One region of the Paenibacillus sp. HGF5 genome, then DNA from elsewhere that is predicted to be linked to it. Evidence: predicted binding sites of a transcription regulator. Region 1 holds the regulator's gene; each other region holds the start of a gene.
What was found. Region 1 encodes Rex, which represses fermentation and respiration genes when NADH is low (regulators of the CRP and FNR family bind a similar motif). Its sites were predicted from a motif close to TTGTGAAATATTTCACAA; they were not measured.
Positions count from the first base shown of each region.

Region 2: a site for Rex is predicted at 1,485-1,502, ahead of HMPREF9412_RS24725 (TorD/DmsD family molecular chaperone). Genes of this name have one in related genera too.
Region 3: a site for Rex is predicted at 3,623-3,640, ahead of HMPREF9412_RS05540 (cytochrome ubiquinol oxidase subunit I). Genes of this name have one in related genera too.
Region 4: a site for Rex is predicted at 4,154-4,171, ahead of HMPREF9412_RS19180 (DUF438 domain-containing protein). Genes of this name have one in related genera too.

Region 1 covers NZ_AEXS01000167.1:38,010-43,537, forward strand. Annotated here, with positions in the region: gene HMPREF9412_RS27510 (amidohydrolase) at 1-1,270, opposite strand, end outside; gene HMPREF9412_RS27515 (redox-sensing transcriptional repressor Rex) at 1,245-1,910, opposite strand; gene dinG (ATP-dependent DNA helicase DinG) at 1,976-4,852, opposite strand; gene HMPREF9412_RS27525 (hypothetical protein) at 5,022-5,528, opposite strand, start outside.
Region 2 covers NZ_AEXS01000152.1:58,430-63,957, forward strand. Annotated here, with positions in the region: gene HMPREF9412_RS24720 (efflux RND transporter permease subunit) at 1-512, shown strand, start outside; gene HMPREF9412_RS24725 (TorD/DmsD family molecular chaperone) at 597-1,274, opposite strand; gene moaA (GTP 3',8-cyclase MoaA) at 1,618-2,622, shown strand; gene mobA (molybdenum cofactor guanylyltransferase) at 2,748-3,392, opposite strand; gene HMPREF9412_RS24740 (MFS transporter) at 3,581-4,816, shown strand; gene HMPREF9412_RS24745 (glutamine--tRNA ligase/YqeY domain fusion protein) at 4,981-5,528, opposite strand, start outside.
Region 3 covers NZ_AEXS01000028.1:67,486-73,013, forward strand. Annotated here, with positions in the region: gene cydD (thiol reductant ABC exporter subunit CydD) at 1-1,135, opposite strand, end outside; gene cydB (cytochrome d ubiquinol oxidase subunit II) at 1,135-2,151, opposite strand; gene HMPREF9412_RS05540 (cytochrome ubiquinol oxidase subunit I) at 2,138-3,541, opposite strand; gene ade (adenine deaminase) at 3,830-5,528, opposite strand, start outside.
Region 4 covers NZ_AEXS01000124.1:1,423-6,950, forward strand. Annotated here, with positions in the region: gene HMPREF9412_RS19165 (glycoside hydrolase family 43 protein) at 1-503, opposite strand, end outside; gene HMPREF9412_RS19170 (mechanosensitive ion channel family protein) at 681-1,934, opposite strand; gene HMPREF9412_RS19175 (DUF5381 family protein) at 2,077-2,550, opposite strand; gene HMPREF9412_RS19180 (DUF438 domain-containing protein) at 2,810-4,066, opposite strand; gene HMPREF9412_RS19185 (FAD-dependent oxidoreductase) at 4,510-5,528, opposite strand, start outside.

The DNA of each region.
Region 1 (5,528 bases):
GCGCTTCCCGGCGGATGCGTTCCTCGTCGAGAGTAAGGCTCGCGCCATTCTTCACCACCTGCTTGCCGTCAACCCATACATGCTCTACATCCTTCGCGCTGGCAGAGTAGATCGCGTGAGAAATATAGTCGGTCCGCGGAAGGAAATGCGCCTGATCCGTATTCAATGCGATCATATCGGCTTTCATCCCTACCTCGAGCGTACCGATATCCTCAAGGAAAGCGGACTTGGCTCCGTACTCCGTACCCATTCGAAGCGCTTCGGAGGCCGGAATGGCCGTCGGATCCCCGCTTACTCCTTTATGGATCAGGGCAGCCAGCCGCATCTCTTCGAACATATCCAGGTTATTGTTGCTAGCAGGTCCGTCGGTTCCGAGCGACACCGTTACGCCGGCTTTCAGCAGCGCAGGTACGCGGGCGACTCCGCTGGCAAGCTTCAAATTGCTTCCGGGATTATGCGATACGGCTACTTGATGCTTGGCCAAGACTTCGATTTCTTCATCGGTCAGATGAACGGCATGCGCAAGAAGCGTAGGACGGGAGAACATGCCCAGCTTCTCCAAATGGGCAACGGGGCGAAGTCCGTAATCCTTAACATTCTGAGCCACTTCGGTTTCCGTTTCGGACATATGGGTATGCAAAGGCAGGTTCAAGTCATGGGATGCTTGAACGAATTTTTCGATGAAATCCGGCGGGCAGGTATAAGGCGCGTGCGGCGAGATCATCGTCGTAATTCTGCCGTCAGCCTTGCCATGCCAATCCTTCGCGAATGCCACCGCCTCATCCAGCTTCTGCTGCTGTACCTCGGGCGGGCATAAACCGATTACGCCGCGCGTCAGGACACCGCGCATTCCCGAGTCCTGGACAACCTTCGCGACCTGATCCATATGGTCATACATATCGACAAACGTCGTGGTTCCGCCCTTGATCATCTCCAGCACGGAGAGCGATGTGCCCCAATATACGTCGTCTGACGTGAATTTGGCTTCCATCGGCCACATTTTTTCCTGAAGCCATACCTGCAGGGCCAGATCGTCGCCATAACCGCGGAGAAGCGACATGGCGGCATGTCCATGCGTGTTCACCAATCCAGGCAGGAAGAACAGATGGGTTCCGTCGATAATCTCTGTTCCCTCTTCCACGACGGGCTCCTCTTCGCCCAGGTACGTGATCCTGTCGTTCTCAACCACCATGTATCCGCGAAGCACGGATCGGTCTTCCTCCAGTACAGCAAACGTTCCGTTCTTAACCATCCACTTCGTTGTTGTCATGTGCTGCATCCTCCTTGCCGTTATCCAAATAATAGGCCAAACTTTGCAAATCCGTTGTAAAATCAGCCGTATGAATCCGGATATGGGCTGGGGCTTTCAGGATGGTTGGCGCAAAGTTCAGAATCGCCTCGATCCCTGAGGCGATAAGCTGATTCGCTACGTTCTGCGCTTCGAAATCCGGAACGGTGATAATTCCGATTCGAATGCCGTGCTCATGAACCGTCTTCTCCAGCTCTTCCATCGGCTGTACGACCAAATTGTTAATTTTCATGCCAACTTTGGGAGAATACGAATCGAAAATCGCCACAATCTTCATATTATCCTTCAGGAATGCATTGTAATTCGATAATGCATGTCCAAGATTACCGGCCCCGACCAATGCGACATTGATCTTCTGGTCCAGCTTCAGAATCTGGCGAATCTTCTCGATCAGATAAGAAACATCATATCCGATCCCTTTCCGTCCAAAATCACCGAAATACGCCAGGTCCTTACGAATTTGAGCAGGATTGAGGTCCAGCTTCTGTCCCAGCTCCTGGGAGGAAACCGTGGAAACCTCCCTCTTCTGAAGCTCATTCAAATAGCGCAAGTATACAGGTAATCTGCGGACCACGGCTTCCGAAATTTTTTCCGATTTCATGCATGCTCCCCCTAATAATAGGCTAATAACTACATCTTTTTTTGTTGATCGTGCTTGGTTTCACTTTATTCAGCTTGGTTTCCCGCGCTTGCCTCTTCCTGCAGCCATTCCGAAATTCGGGGAACGATCCCCTCTGTCGGCATGTGCTCCATCTTCGGCCCCGGCAAGGAATATAAGAAATACTTCCCGTAATAGGATTCAATGACCCGGGTATCGTACACGATCACGATCCCTTTATCTTGTGCTGTTCTCACCAGACGCCCAAACCCCTGTTTGAAACGAATGACCGCTTGCGGAACCGAAAGCTTCATGAAGGGATTCTTCTTCTGCTGCTGCAGCAGTTCGCTCTTGGCTTCGACCAAGGGGTGATTCGGCGGCTGGAACGGCAGCCGGACGATGGCTAGACAAGTCAGCGCCTCACCCGGGATGTCTACCCCTTCCCAGAAGGAGCTGGTGCCCAGCAGCACGGAAGCGCTGTTGTCCTGAAATCTTCGGATTAACTTGGTACGGCTGGTTCCGTCCATACCTTGTCCCAATACCGTGATGTCGCTTGATGCCAGCGCTTCTTTCAGCGGCTCGTGCACCTGGCGCAGCATCCGGTACGAAGTGAACAGGACGAGCATGCGGCCATGTGTAGCGACGGCCGTATCGGCCAAAGACTTCACGAGCGTATTCACAAAGAGTGCATCCCCGACCGATCCCTTCACGCTCGGAAAATCGCGCGGCACGACAAGAAGGGCCTGTTCCCTATAATTAAACGGGGACGGGAGCTGAACCGTGTTCAGGTTCCCCGCTTCAGCCGCTTCCTGAAGACCCAGGTTCTCGATCATGAACTGAAACGATTTGTCCACCGACAAGGTCGCCGATGTCAGAATCACGCTTTGTTTCTTGTCAAAAAACAATTCCTTCAAATGAGCGCTCACGTCGACGGGCACGGCATACAGCTGCAGCGATTTGCTGCGGAAATTGCCGTTCGCCTCCATCCAGTATACCGTGCCCTCATCGTTCAGGGCCATGAAGGATCGCAGGTCTTCACGATGCGCGGCAAGGTCCTTAAACAGGCCCGAAAGGTCGGTTAACAGGCTGTCCGCGCTGTAGTCATCCAAATCTTCCTTCATTTCGGCGATCAGCTTATCGCCCTTGCGCACGACATCGCCCAGCGTCAGATGAATTTGATGCTCCAGTTCGGCCATCGAATCCCAATCCTTCGGCTTCTTAAGCGGCGACAGGCGGAGCGAGAATTGGCCGGCATCTCCCGGAGAAGCGTCTCCGCGTTCCGGAAGCAGTCCGAACAATTGATCGCTGAGCCGATCCCAGTTCTCTTTTGCGGTAATCAGGTCCGGATACAAACGGTCGATGACGGAAGACCATTCGACAGCCTTCTCGTGCGGCGAAGCTTGCAGCAGCTGGCGCAGAGCCGGGAGCTGCCCGCTTCGGCTGTCTTTGTACATGCGGGTCAAGGTATGGACCACCGAAAAATACTTCATTTGCAAGCCAAGGTGCTTGCCGGCGACATCCTCAAGATGATGCGCTTCGTCGATGACGAGGCGCTCATAGCTTGGCAGCAGCTGATGATTCGCCTTCACGTCGGTGAACAGCTTCGAATGGTTCGTAATGACGACATCCGCGATGCCTGCTTCATGCTTGGCCCTGTGATAGTAGCATTTGCGGAACCAAGGGCAGGCGCGTCCGAGGCAAGAATCCGAATCGCTGGAGATGGTCTCCCAAAAATCCCCTCCGCGTCCGCCCAGGTTTAGCTCTTCATCATCCCCGTTCTCGGTCTGGGTCAGCCAGACCAGCATCTGGGCCGCAGTGATTACGTCTTCCTTCGGGGAATGAAAATCTCTTCTATTTATTTTATGTTCAAATTTTCTCAAACACAAATAATGTCCCCTGCCCTTGAAAATGGCCGCCTTAAAAGGAAAAGGAACAACCTGGGTGAGCAGGGGAATATCCCGGTCACGCAGCTGTTCTTGAAGGTTGATCGTATGCGTGCTCACCATAACCTTCTGTTCCTGCTTCACGCTTTGATAGATCGACGGCAGCAAATATCCAAGGGATTTGCCGGTTCCTGTGCCTGCTTCGATCAATAGATGTTTATTGTCATCCAGCGCCTGCATCACTTCCTGGAACATCATGTCCTGGGCATCCCTGCTCTCATAATGAGGCAGCGTTTCCTTCAGGCGTTCACGGACATCGTTCATGTATTGCTCGAAGCTTACATCGGCCAAGGGGTTAGGCTCCGTCTCATCCCTGACAGGTGCTATATCGTTCCAATCATCCACCGCCAAGGCAAACTGGCGGTAGTACGTATGGGTGTCTCCCGCTTGTACGGCTTGGAGCTCCCTGTCGGAACGAATGCCGTCAAAGAACCAGGCCAAGTCGCTGTCCTCGTCGGCAAACAGGTCGCTTAAACGCTGAATGGTGAGCAGCGGAAGCTCGTCGATCTCCTCCAAACATTTCAGCAGCGCATAGGCTGTGGCAAGCGCATCGCTGTCCGCCTGGTGCGGACGGTCATGCTCCAGGCCGAAATGAGAAGAGACCATCCCGAGCTGGTAGGACGGGAGCGAGGGAAAGCATATTTTTAAGAAGTGCATCGTATCTAGAATACGGCCGCTGAACGGTAAATAGCCGCAGCGATCGAGCGCGTTTTGCAAAAAGTTAAAATCAAAAGCGACGTTATGTCCAACCAATACGACATCGTCGAGCATGGGCACAAGCTCCATCATCATTTCTTCCAATGACGGAGCATCCGCTACATCACTGTCGGAAATGCCGGTCAAACCGGTAATAAAAGGAGGGATCGGAATCCCGGGATTGACATAGGTGCCGTATACGCGGGATATGCTTCGATCCTCTTCGATGATGGCCAGTCCAACCTGAATGATTTCATCTGCAGACTGGTTGCCCGTGGTTTCAAAATCCAATACGGCAAATTTCATTTCGATAAAATCCCTTTCCTCCAGACTAATTAACAGCATACCAGAAGTTGCGGGTTTTGAACATTCCGGGTAAAAAATCCCCCGGCTTTCTGTACCGCTCCCGTACGCAAAAAGCGATGCCAAAGTCTCAAGGTGAGCTCTGGCATCGCTTCTTGTTGTGGCTTGATTTCTACAGCAAAGAGATCAATTGGCTGCCGTACTGGAGCTCACCGCGATTCTGCTTGCAGACCTCCAGGTTGATCATGGGGTCGGGAAGCGTCGGATCGCTATGAATCGCCAGTGCAAAATGTTCCTCGGCCTTTGCTTGCTGTCCATTCAACACCTCGATGCATCCAAGCGCATTGTAGATCATCGCCCGAAGCTTTCTGTTGTCAGCCAGGGGCAGGATGGAGATCAATACGTCGGATGCTTGGGCGGTTTGCCCCAAATACAGATGGGACATGGCAATGTACAACTTGATCAGAAGGCTGTCCGGAAATACCGCAGCGGCTGCCTCAAACTGCTGTATGGCCGGCTGGAACATCAACAGCTTGTAGTAACCTTGACCGCGAACGAACGCATCCAGCTGCAATTCAGGCGCTTCGGTCGGCGGAAAAACCGGAGGTGACGCTGCACTCTCGCGGAAGATGGCCATTTTTTCTTCAAAATGCAGCCACTCCTCGATAATGCCCTCGCT
Region 2 (5,528 bases), on a different contig from region 1:
TCGGACAGCTCGGGCTCGCCATGCTGGCGGCCATCGCTATCGTATACTTTGTACTCGTGGTTACGTTTGGCGGGGGACTCGCTCCATTCGCCATCCTGTTCTCGCTGCCGTTCATTGTCATCGGCGCTATCATAGGCCTGCTCGTCACGGGCGAAACACTGAACGTGTCTGCACTGATGGGCGTGCTCATGCTGATCGGTATCGTTGTGACGAACGCGATCGTGTTGATCGACCGCGTGATCCATATGGAACGCGAAGGAATGAGCACTCGCGAAGCACTGCTCGAAGCCGGCGCTACCCGACTTCGTCCGATTCTGATGACGGCACTGGCAACCATCGGCGCGCTCCTGCCTCTCGTATTCGGCTGGGAGAGCAGCGCAGGCATTATCTCGAAAGGACTCGGCATCACGGTTATCGGCGGCTTGATCAGTTCCACGCTGCTGACGCTCGTGGTTGTACCGATCGTATACGAGTTCCTGATGAAGTTCAGCAAAAAAAGAATCGAGGATTAATTAGAACACCAAACGCCCCGGCCTTCCTAATACAAGGAGGCCGGGGCGTTGTTTGTGTTTGGTGATGATGATATGATTCTGGCGCTAATGCACCAGCATGGCTTCCTTGGAATGCTTCCAGGTCTTCAGCATGTTCAGATCCTGCGCGAGGAATTCCTCCAACAGGCTGAATAACGACCGGTATAGCGGGCTTTGCGTGGACCCCTTCAGATCCTTGCAGAGGGATGGCACCCATGACAACAGATGCTCCTCCAGAAATTTCTCTTGTACCTCCATTAATTGCAACATGCTATCTTCACAATACGTATTGTTCAGCATACGGTCATGAAGCAGCGTCATAAATTCCAGTTCAATGGCTATATGATCGTCCGCTTCGCCATGCAGTTTATTAAAGGCAACACCGGCGGATGCATAACACTCGGCCAAATCCTGAGCGCATCCATCCTTCGTATAATGGGATTCCGCGGCCTGGCGAGGTTTGGACTGCTGAAGCAGCCGACGGTATTCCGCCCCCTCATATTCGCAAATCCGAACCAATTCCTCAGGCGAGCGTCCGCATAAATATTTCATCAGGTCCGTACCGGCCTTCGAACACTCCGCAGCCTTGCTAATTCCGCTCCCGCGGCTCCATTCCGCAATCATAGACAAGCTGGGCCAATTGCCCAAAAAATCAATCAGCAGCTCGTAGACCGTCCCCCGGTTTTCAAGCCACCTGTGACAGACGTCAGGCACCTCCAAAGTTTGAACAGGTGATATCGCCATATCGAACCTCCTATTGGTAACCTTTCTTGTTGGATGTGATATCCTTGACAGTATATCTTAGATGAACGTCTAATGAAAGCAGTTTGAAATGATTTCCGAAAATTTCGGAAAAATCAGGAAAATTTCGGAAATCTAGAATGTCACTACTCGCTTTCAAGGGGAGAAAGCTTTGGTCCACAGGTTCAATATACAGGATTTAGAAAGCGTTTTCTGTGATACTTCTCACAAATCCTTGAACTTATCCGTGCGGCTTGTCCGGCTGACATGACCCTTACAACGCATTGACTCCTGTTCGGGGAATGGCTACAATGTGACCATGCACGCTAGTAAAAGGGGGATTTCCATGATCGAACCGCTTAAAGATTCCTTCGGTCGTGTCCATGATTATATTCGAATCTCGGTGACGGATCGGTGCAATCTTCGTTGTGTATATTGTATGCCGGAAGAAGGGATGGAATTCCAACCTCACGATCAGATAATGAGCTATGAAGAGATCGCCGCGATCATGCGCGTTCTGGCCCCCATGGGCGTCTCCAAAGTACGCCTTACCGGCGGCGAGCCGCTTGTGCGCAAGGATCTGGAAACCTTGGTCCATAAGATTGCTTCCATTGAAGGAGTTCAAGATATATCCCTCACCACCAACGGGATCATGCTCCCATCCAAGGCCCGCCTGCTGAAGGAAGCGGGACTCACCCGCATCAACATCAGCCTGGATTCGCTCCAGGAAGAGCGTTACGCTCGCATCACGCGCGGCGGCCGGGTGCATAAAGTGCTGGAAGGCATTGAAGCCGCTTATGAAGCCGGCCTGAATCCGATCAAGCTGAACATGGTGTTAATGAAGGGCTTCAATGAGGACGAGATTCGCGACTTTATCGCCCTGACGCTTGATCGTCCCCTTCATGTCCGCTTTATTGAATACATGCCGATCGGCCAAGCATCCGATACCTGGCGGGATTCGTACCTGCCGCTGACCCGGGTATCCGAAGTGTGCCAAGAGGCCGGCTGGGCCATTCAAGAAGAGCAGGGCCCTTCCGGCAACGGTCCTTCGCGCAATATGAAGGTGGTTGGAGCAACGGGAACGTTCGGTTTGATCCATCCGGTCAGCGATCATTTCTGCGATTCCTGCAACCGGCTCAGGCTGACGGCCGACGGCCATATCAAGGCCTGCCTGTATTGGTCGGACGAATTTAACGTGCGCCGCGTCATCGATGACCCTTCGGCGGTGGCGAACCTGTTCCGCAAAGCGCTCGGCGCCAAGCCGCTGAATCATGAAATGGCGCTCGCGCTGGAGAAAAAGGCCCAAAGCCATACTCCTACAGTCCGGCGCATGTCGCAGATCGGCGGATGAGCTTCTGCTCCGCGCATGAGAGCAGAAGCAGCATAACCAAAGCAAACTGCCTTTTATATACTAGAAAGCCCCGCCAAGTATTCGAATGGCGGGGCTATTTTTATAGTATGCGTGCAGGGGATCGATCATTCTTCCGTATTCAGCAGACCGCCTGCGGCCTCGTAATCCACGGGCGTATTCATGTTAAATAAGATTCGGCGCGGATCAAGGCTAGTCACCTCCGCTAATTCCTCCTCATTCGCAAAGACGGCATTCAGCTCCTGCACCCACTCCACCATGCGGAGCTGCCCCCGGATCAGCCTGCGCTCAAGGCTTTCCGCGACCTCTCTGCGATACGCTGCCAGCAGCGGATGCATCCTACCTTCCACGACCGGGATTATAGCATCGGCCGTGTCCTGCATATTCGCCAGATCCAGCAGTCCCTGAAGAAACCGCTCGTGGATGTAAGGCATATCGCAAGCTGCGACCAGATTCCATGTGCTCCGGGAAGACCTCAGGGCGGCGTGGAGGCCCGCCATCGGACCTTGTCCGACATAAAGATCGGGGACGCATTCCAAGCCGAGGAATTGATAAGGTCCCGGGTCATTGGTAGACAGGATCACCCGTCCGCTGACTTTGTCCAGCGCGTGGACCGTCCGTTCAATCAGACTCATCCCCTCCATGGGCAGCAGCGCCTTGTTTCTCCCCATTCTCCGGGAGGCTCCTCCAGCAAGGGCGATGCCCGTCACTTGACCCGATGGCAGACGAACATCTTGGGATTGAATGCTCATATGCTCCACCAGCCTTTCTTCAAGTTATAAAAAATCGGATTCAGTTTATAGGTTAATATCCAGAATAATGGAAAATCATTTAAAAGATGGTTTGTATCCCTTTTCAATGCGTGATACATTGAAAGGAAAGCGGTTTTTTTCTTATACCGCGATTATGGATTGTATTCGGTTTGAAAGGAATGACCTACTTGCGGAATATGGACAATGCTCAACCTTCGCTGACATCGCTCAAGCTGTTCAACTTCTTCATTTACGGAACCATGGTCATCTTCACCGGTTTCTTCCAGTTGTATTTGCAAGATATCGGCATGAGCAAAATCGAAATCGGCAGCCTGATGGCGATTGCGCCATTTGTGTCCATCTTCGCCAATCCGTTTTGGGGATTCTGGAGTGACCGGGCGGCCAACATCAAACGCGTGCTGCTGATCATGATGACCGGTACGCTGCTGCTGGTTCAGCTTGTTTTTCAGGCGAATACCTATGCAATGATATACATGACGATGATTTTCTTTTATTTTTTCCAGACGCCGATGTTCTCGCAGACGAATTCGCTGATTCTGACCTATATTGATGGAACCCAGCAAAAGTTCGGCTCGTTCCGGCTGTGGGGCTCGCTCGGATGGGCGCTGACGGCCATCGCTGCCGGGCCTGTCATCGACCGGCTCGGGTCGGGACGCATCGCCATCGTGTTCTCGATCATGCTGCTGGTGGCGGCCGTGTTCATGTTTACGCTGCCCTCCATTCAGAAAACGGCGGCCTCGGCATCGGTCAGCCTCAGGGGACTCAGCAGGCTGTTCCTGAACTCCTATTTTGTCTGGTTCATCCTGTTAGGCATCATGGTATCCATCCCGAACACGGCGAATAATACTTTTATGTCCCTGTACATTCTGGAGCTTGGCGGGTCCAAGCAGACGGTCGGCCTCGCCATCTTCTTCTCATCGATATTCGAAGTGCTGATCTTCATTCTGTTTGACCGCTTCCTGAAGCGGAAAATCAACGTCCTGGTCGGCTGCCTGACGATTGTCAGCCTGCTCTTCGCGCTCCGCTGGCTGCTTATGGCCGAAGCCAACAGCCCGCTGGAGGTCGCCTTCATCCAGCTGCTGCACTGCGTTACCTTCGGCGGCTACTTCTATGTCGGCGTTCAGCTGACGATGCTGTTTGTTCCGACGCCGTACCGCGCCTCCGGCCAAGCGATCTATACCTTAAGCTGGAGCGGCATATCCGGTGTCATCGGCGGCCTTGCCGGCGGCTGGATGTTCCAGAACTTCGGGGCGCAGGCCATGTACCGGACCGGTACGATGCTCGCCATCGTGGGTGCCATCGGCTTTGGCTGGATGTGGTACAACCTCCGCAAGCACGGATACCAGCCGCTGCACCCGGACGACCCCGAAGACGACGAGATCGAGGAGTACGCTGCGAGTTAGCGCGCAGTTAGCTCCCGTACGATTTCAATTACAAGATGATATCACCGTAAATATAACAAGACTCGAATGAATCCTGGAACGGAATCTTCGAGTCTTGTTTACGTTTAGGGGCCAGGTCGACCTGATCACCGTCTACCCGTGCCCTTTCTTATTCTCTGTCTTGTTCAGTTCTTCGGAAGCTGGAACGAGCTCTTCAGGGAAACCACGCGGTTAAATACCGGACGTCCTGGCTGCGAATACTTCGAGTCGACGTTGAAATATCCGTGGCGGAAGAACTGGAACTTGTCCTGCGGCGCAACATCCTTCATATTCGGCTCCACGAAGCCTTGCACGATTTGCAGCGAATTCGGATTGATGTCGTCCAAGAAGGACTTCTCGGCAGCAGCCTCCTCCGCTTCGCCTGCAACCTCGGGTACCAATTCCGCTTCTTCGTCTTCGTCCTTGAACAGCGGCTCGAACAGACGGAATTCGGCAGGCACGGCCTGCGTAGCCTCCACCCAGTGAATCGTCCCTTTCACCTTGCGTCCGGTAAAGCCGCTGCCGCTCTTCGTCTCCGGATCGTACGTGCAGTGAATCTCGACGACCTTGCCGTTCTCGTCTTTGATCACGTCAGTGCACTTGATGAAATATGCATGCTTCAACCGGACCTCATTGCCCGGGAACAAGCGGAAATATTTGCTCGGCGGATCTTCCATGAAATCCTCTTGCTCGA
Region 3 (5,528 bases), on a different contig from region 1:
ATCGGAATGGTGGCTGCGGCTTGCTGCTGAGACCCGAGAAATTATTTTGAATTTTAAATGTTAGGCCCGTTGAGGTTCGTTCCATCGTTTCTGCCGCCGTGGCTTCAAGCGCTCCCGTTGGCTCGAATGGACCCTCGCTGTTAGTCGAACCTTCCGCAGCAACAGGACTTGAGCTACCGCCCGAATGCCCCTTCCGGGCTTCCCGGATGATGGATTGCATCGCTTCCCCTGCCTGCTTGCCGTCCAGCGTGGCGTGAAAGTCCGCTCCAACCATGCGCACCGGCAGGAAATACTCCGGTGCCAGGATCAGGATAAGCAGCGCGGGCAGCAGCTCCAGGCTGCCGTTAATGAGGCGCAGGCCCAGGTTTACCGCAACCGACGCCACGGACAGCATCGTAAAGAAATCCAGCGCAAAAGAGGACAGAAACGCCACGCGCAGCGTCCGCATGGTAGCTGCACGATACCCCTCGCTGACCTGCTGTATGCTCGCGCCGTGCTTGCGGCTCTGTCCCAGAAACTTCAGGGTGGTCAGCCCTCTCAGCGAATCCACGAAATGATTGGACAGCATCCGGTAGGAATCCAGCTGCCGCTCGGTCTGCTTTCTCGCGGCAAGTCCCACGAGGATGAGAAACACGATCAGGATCGGCATGGTCACCAGCAGAATAATGCCCGAGATCCGGTCCGTCATGAATACGTACAGCCATACCAGCGCCGGGGTAATGCCAGCCCCCATCATGCGAGGTATGGTCAGCTCCGCATATTTGCGGAACTTGCCGATGCCCTCCAGCACAAGCGTAACCACATTGCCTGTTCCTTCCGACCGGACAAAGGACGGCCCGTTCCGAAACAGCTCCTCCAGCAGCTGCTTTCTCAGGCTCGTGCCCGTCTCCTCGGCAAAGCGCTGCGCGATTCCTTGCTGCACGACCGAGATCCCGTGGCGTGCCAGAAATGCAAGCAGGAACAAGGCAATGGTCTCCCCCTGCTCCTGCAGCGTTGATCCCGCAAACAGGGCGGATACGGCTTCCGCCAGCCATTTGGCTTGCAGAAGGATGGCCATGCTCTGTGCCAGGGTACATACGGCGACAAGGAAGAATACCGTCTTGGCGCCTTTGTATCCCAGCAGATCTTTTCCCATCAGTACTCCAGATGCTCCTTCTCATGTACCCGTTTGTGGAAAACGAAGTAACTCCAAATTTGATAGCCCAACACGAACGGCAGCAGCGATACGGCCACAATCGTCATAATCTTGAGGGAATACGGTCCGGAGGCCGCATTATAAATGGTCAGGTCAAATGCAGCGTTGATGGAGCTGACCATCACGCGCGGGAACAAGCCCACGAACACGGACGTGACCAAGAGTGCGATGACCGCGCCGGTCATCCCGAAAGCCCAGCCGTCCCGCTTGACGTTCATGAAATATCCGCCCAGCAGGAATGCAAGCAGAGCCAGCACAAGCAGGACGGTTAACGCCACCCCGCGCTTCTCGAAGATATCGGTCATGAAATACGTCATCACCCCGAACGCCACGAACAGGGCCGCAACAGGAATCAGGAGTCTCCGGGCCATGCGGCGCGCCCGCTCCTGGAGATCCCCCAGCGTGCGCAGCGTCGTGAACATCAAGCCATGCAGCAGGCAGAGCATCACCATCGTCAACCCGCCGACTACGGTATAAAGATTCACGACATCGAAGAATCCGGCATGCAGCTGCATCTCTTCGTTAATCGGAAGCCCCTGGATCAGGCAGGCAAAAACAACGCCGAGCAGGAATGGCGGAAGCACGCTTCCGGTGAAGATCGCTCCGTCCCACACCCTTTTCCAGCGGACATCGCCCACCTTGCCGCGGAATTCAAATGCCACGCCGCGCCCGATCAAGGCCAGCAGAAGAAAGACAAGCGGAATGTAGAACCCGCTGAACAGCGTGGCATACCAGTTCGGGAAGGCCGCGAACATCGCGCCGCCCGCCGTCAGCAGCCAGACCTCGTTGGCGTCCCAGAACGGGCCGATCGAGTTGATCAGCACCCGGCGCTGGGTATCGTTTTTGGCCAGCAGCTGCGTGGACATCCCGACTCCGAAATCGAAGCCCTCCAGGAAGAAGAACCCGATAAACAATACGGCGACGAGCACAAACCACAGTTCGTTAAGAGACAGCATTGTAGTCCTCCTTATTAAACGGATCGCTTGCGTGGTGATCGTCTTCCTCCGCCGCATACGGTCCTTTCTTAATGACTTTGATGAACAGATAGGCCATCACGGCTGCCAGCACCGCATAAATGGCGGTAAACATGATGAGCGAGAACAGGATCGATCCTGCGCTTACGTTCGGCGAAACGCTGTTCTCCGTGGTGATCAGCCCGAATACCGTCCAAGGCTGGCGTCCGATCTCCGTCATGATCCATCCCGACGTGTTGGCGATGAACGGCAGGGAAATGCCAAACAGCATCAGTCTGAGGAACCATTTGCCGGCCTTCTCGACTTTTTTGCGCAGCATCAGCCACGCTCCGTACAATCCCAGCAGAATCATGACGCTGCCGGCAGCCACCATAATCCGGAAGCTCCAGAAGGTGGTGCGGACCGGCGGAATATAGTCTCCAGGACCGTATTCCTGCTCATATTGGGCTTGCAGCTCCTTCATTCCGATGACTTCGCCGGAAAATTTGCTGTAGGACAAAAAGCTGAGCAAATACGGGATTTTGAACTCCATCGTGTTCTCCTGCTTATCCGGATCGATGGCGGCGATGACCGTCCAAGGCGCGGGATCGTCGCTCGTTTCCCACAAGCTCTCGGCGGCGGCCATCTTCATCGGCTGCGTATCCACCAGATACTGCGCTTGCTGGTGGCCGAATACCGCAACCAGAATGGAGGTGATGAGACCCACCACGATGGCGATGTGGAATGATTTTTTGAAGAAATCCAAATCCTGCTTCTTCAGCAGCTTATACGCGCTTACCCCCGCTACCAGGAAAGCCCCGGTTGCCAGCGCCCCGAAGATCGTGTGCGGGAATTCCACCAGCAGCTGACCGTTCGTGATCAGCGCGAAGAAATCGTTCATCTCCGCCCGTCCATTGTTGATCTCAAAACCGACCGGACGCTGCATGAACGAGTTCGCTGCCAGGATCCAGAAAGCGGACATCAGGGTGCCGAAGGACACCAGCCAGATGCTGAGCAGATGGACCTTCTTGGATAACCGGTCCCACCCGAATATCCACAGCCCGATAAACGTCGACTCAAGGAAAAACGCCAGCAGGGCTTCGATCGCAAGCGGTGCGCCGAACACGTCCCCGACAAAGCGCGAGTAATCCGACCAGTTCATCCCGAACTGAAATTCCTGCAGAATCCCTGTCACAACCCCGACCGCAAAGTTGATCAGGAACAGCTTTCCCCAAAACTTGGCCATTTTCTTGTAGACTTCCTGGCCCTTGACAACATACATCGTCTCCATGATGGCGATCAGAAACGCCAATCCGATGGATAACGGTACGAAAATAAAGTGAAAAATGGTTGTCGATGCGAATTGAATTCGCGCCAGCATAACCGGATCCATAAAAGATACCCCTTCCTTTAGCTCACGTGATCACTTCAAATTTGATTCTTTTTGTATTGTCGCAGACCCCGCCCTTAAGGATTGTGATAAACGTCACAATATAAAGGCCGAAATAGGTGAAAAAGTTATCAATTTGTGACGGAAATCACTAAGTAGGCAATGGATTATGTGAGGATTATCCGTGAGAGCGTGGCTTGCGGCATCCACTCACAGGCCAAGCCCGGTATTTACGCACTAAAAAAGCAGGTTAGCCATGTAGGCCAACCTGCTTTAACGTATGCCGCCACCTTATTGAACCGCGCCGATCTCCGTCTGGATGAGCTTGAATTCCGTCACGTCCGCGATCCCGCGATTGGTGATACGGATCTCCGGAATCACCGGCAGCGCAATGAGCGAGAACGTCATGAACGGCGCATGGATGGAGCAGCCGAGCTGTTTCCAGGCTTCCTCCAGGGCAGCGACCTCCTCGGCCACGACCTCAACCGGACGGTCCGCCAGCAAGCCCGCAATCGGCATCGCCACCTTCGCCAGCACCTGGCCGTTCTGTACCACGATCATGCCGCCTCCGCATGCTGCCAGCTCGTTCGCCGCAAGCGCCATATCCTCGGCGTTCGTGCCCATCACGAGCAGGTTGTGGCTATCGTGCGCCACCGTGGAAGCAACCGCGCCGGATTGAAGTCCGAAGCCGCTCGCAAAGCCGAGCGAGATTTGCCCGGTTGCGCCGTGGCGCTCGATGCATGCCAGCTGAACCACGTCTTGGCCCAGGTCCGGCTGGATGACGCCCTGCTCCACGGCGAGCACCGCGGTCATTTTGGCGGTACGGGCACTGTTCTCGATGACGCGCACCACGTTCACTTCCGTACGCGCCGCATCGAACTTGCTGCGCAGCAGAAAGTCGTCGGCGGTAAGCGAACGCTGCAGCCGAACCGACTGAAAGGCTTTTTCCGGATACGAATACGCCGGGAACGCCTTCACGAGGCGGCCGTTCTCCGCGACCACTTCGCCGTCCGTGATCACCACCGAAGGCACCATGCTCTTCAGATCGTCAATGAGCAAAATATCAGCCGTTTTGCCCGGTGAAATGCTGCCGAGCTCCATGTCCATGCCGAAATATCGAGCCACGTTGATCGTGCCCATCTGGATCGCCGTAACCGGGTCCACGCCCTCCTCCATGGCGCGGCGGACCACATGGTTCATATGGCCGAGCCGCAGCAGCGTCTGCGGATACACATCATCCGTGACCAAGGAGATATTGTCGGTACGTACCTTGTCCTCCGTTACTACCTTAATCACTTCCTTCACATCCTGCCAAGCCGAACCTTCGCGGATCATCAGATGCATACCAAGGCGAACCTTTTCCAAAGCCTGCTCTCTCGTTACCGTCTCATGATCGGAGCTGACGCCGGTTGCCAAATAGGCTTGAAGCATCCGGTCGTCCTCGGCCGGAAAATGCCCCGTCACCGTCTTGCCGGCACGCAGCGTGGCTTCGATCTCTCCGCTCATGGTCGGATCGCCGTATACGACGCCCGGGAAGTTCATCACTTCGCCAAGCCCAGCGACGCCGGGCCAGGTCAGCCCTTCCTCGATATCGGCTACGCCCAGCTGCGCCCCGGCATCCTCCAGATCGAACGTCGCCGGTACGCAGGAAGGAATGGTGGTGAACACCTTCATCGGCAGCTGCTGCCCTTCCTCGTGCATCCAGCGCACGCCCTCCATGCCGAATACGTTGGCGATCTCATGGGGGTCCATATAAACCCCGGTCGTTCCCGTAACGATGGCCGCTTTGGCAAACTCCGTTACGGTCAGCATCGTGCTTTCCACATGCATATGGCCGTCCAGCAGACCCGGCGAGATGAAGCGCCCATTCGCTTCGATCACCTTCGTCCCTTCCCCAATCGTATGATCGGCGCTGCCGATATAGGCGATGCGCCCATGCGCCATGGCCACGTCTACCCGCTCCTGAAGTTCACCTGTAAACACATTCACC
Region 4 (5,528 bases), on a different contig from region 1:
GGGACGAATCCCGTCATCTCTTCGTTCATCCGCGCAACGTTGCAATGCCCCCATCCGCCATAATACAGATAGATCGTTCCATCTTCGTCCTTGAATAGATGCGCATCGATCGGCTGTGCCTGATGAATGAACTTATCCACGAGCGGCTTCCCCAAGTAGCCTCTGTACGGCCCCTCCGGACGGTCCGCAACGGCAATTTCCAAGCCGCCGGCTTCCTCGTTCGATTGGATATCGTTCGATGCAAACACGAGATAATATTTCTCTTGGTGCTCGATATGGGTCGGTGCCCAAACCGCCCTCCATATCCATGGGAAATCCGCCATTTCGATAATGCCTTCGTGTTTCTCCCAATGGATCAGATCGTCGGAACTGAATGCGTCCAGATTCATCTGCATCGTATATTCCGTGAAGGACCGCGTTGCATAAATCCAGTGCTTCCCCTCATACGTTCTGGCTTCGGGATCTGCATACCAGCCGGGTATGATCGGATTGTTGATGTTCAATGGTAGACACTCCTTTCCTGTGCTGGGCATGTCGAGTTCGAGCGAGAGGGCATCGCCCGCCGACCAATGGCGCTCGATTGAGCGATAGCCTCGTTCTACCATTGCTTCTACAACGGATAGCCAATCTCCTCCCGCTTGCAATCCTTGTAACTCGTTGAACTACCCTCCGAATCGTTCTCAATAACCCCGGGAATATTCCGGGCTTTCTTTGAGATGGACGATATCGTGGCCGGTTGGATTTTGGAAGGCACGAAGCCCGAAGGTCGGCGCAACGGCAAAGATATGGTCAAAGATATCCGCTTGAATCGATTCATACACACCCCAGTTGGTATCATTGCTGAACGCGTAGATTTCCAAGGGCAGTCCGTTATCTCCCGGCGCTAACTGCCTGACAATCAGCGTCATATCCTTATGGATTTTTGGATGATTCCGCAGGTATTGATGGATATACTCCCTGAACACGCCCACATTCGTAAGCTGTCTGCCGTTCACGTTGCTTTCCGTATTGATCTGATGCTCGATGTTGTATGCGTTAATTTCGTGTAATCGGGTCGTGACATAATCGGTAAGGTAGTGAATCTTCTGAAATTCCTCAATCATCTCCTTGGTGCAAAAGCAGATGCTGCTCGTATCGACATAGAAGCTTCGCTTAATTCTTCGGCCGCCGGATACCTGCATGCCTCTCCAGTTCTTGAACGAGTCCGAGATGAGGGCATAGCTGGGAATCATCGTGATCGTTTTATCGAAATTCATCACTTTTACCGTATTCAACGTAATGTCGATGACGTCGCCGTCCGCATTGTATTTCGGCATTTCAATCCAATCGCCGACACGCACCATATCATTGGATGATAATTGAACGCCTGCAACCAAGCCCAATATGGAGTCCTTGAAAACCAGCATCAGAACGGCCGATAGAGCACCAAGCCCACTGAGAATGATCAAAGGATTCTGCCCGATGAGGTTCGAGATCACCACAATGCCGCCGATGATGAACAGAACGATTTTCACCACCTGAATGTATCCCTTAATCGGCCTAATCTTGGAAACTTCAAATGAACGATAAATGTCATCAAAAGCATTAAGCAGCGCATTCAACACCGTGATGGTGACGATAATCATGTACGTCATGGCCGCTTTTTCAATCAGAATTTGGTACGCCGGAAAGATGGACGCCGAAAAATAAATAATGATTGCCGGCACAAGATGCGACAGCTTGTGGAACACTTTTTTCTCCACGATGATATTATCCCATGTGTACCGATTGTTGTTGACGATATGAATAATCGTCTTCAGCACGATTTTTTTGGTAATAAAATTAGCCAGTATGGAGATCACCGCGATAAAAACGACCATGATCATATTCGAGAGATATCCAATGGTTTGTTCGCTCATGCCATATCCGTCTAGTTGATTTCTGATAAAGTCCATTGTTTCCTCCTGACGCAGTTTAAGATTAGCCTATTATTATAGAGGAGATTCTAGTACTGCGCAAAGTTCAGAATCAGACATCGCTGGGTTGATTTGGAAGATGCTTGGTGTAAGACGGTCTGTTTGAAAAAGTCGATCAGATCTATTTCATTTCCTTTCCGTTACGGCTGATCAACCCCCGCAGGCGCTTCATGACAGACTGAACTTCGGTATCGGTCAACAAATAATACGTATTCACCATCCAGGTTTCTCTGTTTTTCAAATGAAAAATCAGCTTAGGAAATTTCGGAAGCAGCCACTCCCGAATGGAAGGGCCGCTATAACTGATACTTGCAATCTCCTCCCACGCTACGATCCGCTTTCCATCCGAAATGGAATTTTGATCGTAGGTTAGGAGCTGCGTGTCTGATTTCAGCGCCTTTGGCAAGCTGACAAACAGATAACCTCCAAAAAACGGAATCCCTATTATGGCTGATGTGATACAAAAAAACTTGCGAATAAAGGAAGTATCCATAAAAAAGGCCGCGTACAGCAGAAACAGGCAAGCCAGCACAAACAGTAAACTGCCAAGTGCTTTGCCCCATGCCACAGATTTCCGATAAGATATCGCGTTCATGATTTAGCGCCTTTCTAAAATTATTTGAACAGTCCTTTAATCCAGCTAACTCCACTTTCGACTGCTTTAGCTGTGTCGTGGTGATATCTCTATTGTATCAAAGAGCAGTTTTTTTGTTTTGCTAGATGAAAAAGAGGCCTTGTCTCAGTCATTTACGATGACTTTTGAGACAGCCCCTTTTAGTAAGTATGATGGCGAAGCGTGGCCTCGAAACCACAGTTCGCCGGATCGCATTTTGATTGAATTGAACATATGAAACTTACGGAGAGAGTATCCGTTTTTGACCGGTAAGCTCCTGAATCGGCTTAATGTTTTGAGTGAATTCCAGCGTGCCTAAATAGTTTCCTTCTTCATCCCTTACGGCAAAATAACGAATGTAGACAAATTTATCTTTAACCGGGATCCAGAAATCTTCTGTATCTTTGACACCTGCTTTGAAATCAGCAAGCAGCTGATTGACGACGTGAACGCTTTGCGGAGGATGGCAGTTCTGAACACTTCGGCCGATCACCGCTTTGGTACGAACGAAGATTCGTTCTTTGCCCTGTGAAAAATATCGAACGATATCATGTTCATCGATAAAGGTTAGGTCGACCGGTAAATGATTTAAGATGGATTCCATCTGTTTGACCGATAAAATGCCTGTACTCATTCGGATATATCCCTCTTGCAGCGGAGAAGACCCCAATCCCTGACCTGCCCCAGGTTCAGCTGCTCTTTCAGGAATCCATGGTTGATCCGGTGCAACCAAGCAATAACCGACTTCTTCGCTTTGGGCAGCAATTTGAAGCCATTCATCTTCCGTCAACTTCTCCAGAGCCATAGGCAGTAAAATATGTTCCTCTTTATAGATCATTTCTGTTACTTCGTTTAAGACGCGTTTGGCAAGGTCCACTACGCTCTGCGTATTGCCCTCATCATGAGCGAGTTTGGATTTCACTTCTTTTATTCCCATTCGGATACCGTCATCTACCGCCCACATCACCTTGGTCGGTCCATAAATTCCGTATTTTTCGAGAAATGGAAAGAGCAAATTTTCTTTGCGGCTGTAGTGTTTGTCTACGTCATAGAGGAGACTGAAATCCTCCAGCAATTTGAGGCGATTTGCCTCCCCTTGATCCTTCAGAAATTGATCCAGATGCAGCGCGATTTTGAAATTTGCCAGTCGATCGATTTCTTGGTTCTCCCTCTTAAACGTAAACACAGGATGTCCAGGCTGCTCTTCGGGTTTATGAGTTCTGTGAATGTCTTGGATGGAACCTTTGAATACGGCAGCATGCACGCTGCACAGTCGCTGTACTTCGGTTACCGGTATTCCTTCCTCCTGCATCAGCACTTGTTCCAGCTCCGAAATTTCATCAACCGATATTTCGCCCACAGCTTGATTGAATTTTGACTTCACTTCTTCCACGCTTTTTCCATGGTGCAGCTCTTTCATGATTTCCTTGAGCAAATGTATACGGGCCGTTCGATGAGCAGAAAGTCCTTCCTCACGGTTATTAATGAATTCACTCATGTTCATCACCTCTGTTTTGTTTCAATATATACAGATGAATTTCTATTCTGTTTACATCTCTAAACTAGCATCCTCATGCTCCATGACTTGTGATTAAAAGCACAAAGGGAATGAAAATTCATTGAACAAAGAAAGGACCCGTCTTCTTCGAAAAATTTTTGTCCGCTTGACGATATGGCCCGCACGACTGACGCGAAGCCCGCTCAGCCATAAATATGTAGCAACCCTTGTTTCCGAATTGTATTGAGCTGGCACACAAAAAAGCGACCGGTCACGGTCGCTTTTTAATTGAATGTATGGAGGGTAATCAAACCCCTATATTGAAAAATCCGGAACACAGGTGATGGCGATTACATAGATTTTCTAGACACTTCATACTTCTGAATCAGCAAAAATACGGCGCCGCCCCAGGTTTAATACCGGAGCGGCTAGCCCGCGTCTTTTCACACAATCGCCCCTTGGGCGTACAGCATCTCCCTGAGCTGCGATGCATCGACTTCCGCCGCGGTGATTCCCGCCTTGCAGGCCAGGGCCGCCGCCGTGCCCGCCGCTTCTCCCGTAGCCATGCAGCTTGGCGTCAAGCGCGTGGTCGCCAGTGCTTCATGCGTGGTGGAAATGCAGCGCCCTGCCGCGAGCAGATTTACTGGCCCTCGGGCCACCAGGCAGCGGTAAGGAATGCTGTAGGAACCGTCATTCTCGATGGTAGCCTCCATGATCCCTTTGCCTGACGGATCATGTAAGTCAACCGGATAACCGCTCCTCGCAATGCCGTCCTCAAAATGTCGTCCCGTCACCACGTCCTCCATCGTTAACCGATACAGACCGTCGATTCGGCGCGACTCCCTAATTCCGATCTGGGGGGCAACCGAGGAAATGGAGGCCTCGGCAAATCCGGGCACCCGCGATTTCAAAAATTCCGCCATCATCAGCACCTGCTTGCGCCCTTCCTCCTCCGCCAAAGTCAGTTCCTCAACATCGGTCGCGCTTAAGCCTTGTACCCGCGTACAGTTAATCAGTACCTCATCCTTCTCCGGTCCGATAAACAACAGAACCTGATCGCGGTTGATCGGGACCTCGGCAGCCTTCCACTCCTTATAAAAGCCGGAAACCCCCGTGAGCGGAATACGCTCCTTCTCTAGTTCGGCAAACGGCGTCTTGTGATAAAAGTTGTCGGGATCAGCAAGCATCGCCTTCCGAATCGCGTCCACGTCAACACCCCGCATCCGGAATTTCATCGTCATCGGCTGCGACAGCCCGTCGCTTTCGCGCCCCTGAAGTGTCGGCGCTCCCGCCAGATAAGCGACGTCCGCATCCCCGGACGCATCGACGAACATCTTCCCGTCCACCTTGATTCGCCCCGATTTACCAGTAAGGGTCACAGACTGGATGTATTCGCCTTCACGTTTGACTTCGTCAACGAAGCTGTGCGAGACGAGCTTCACCCCCGCTTCGCGCAGCATAT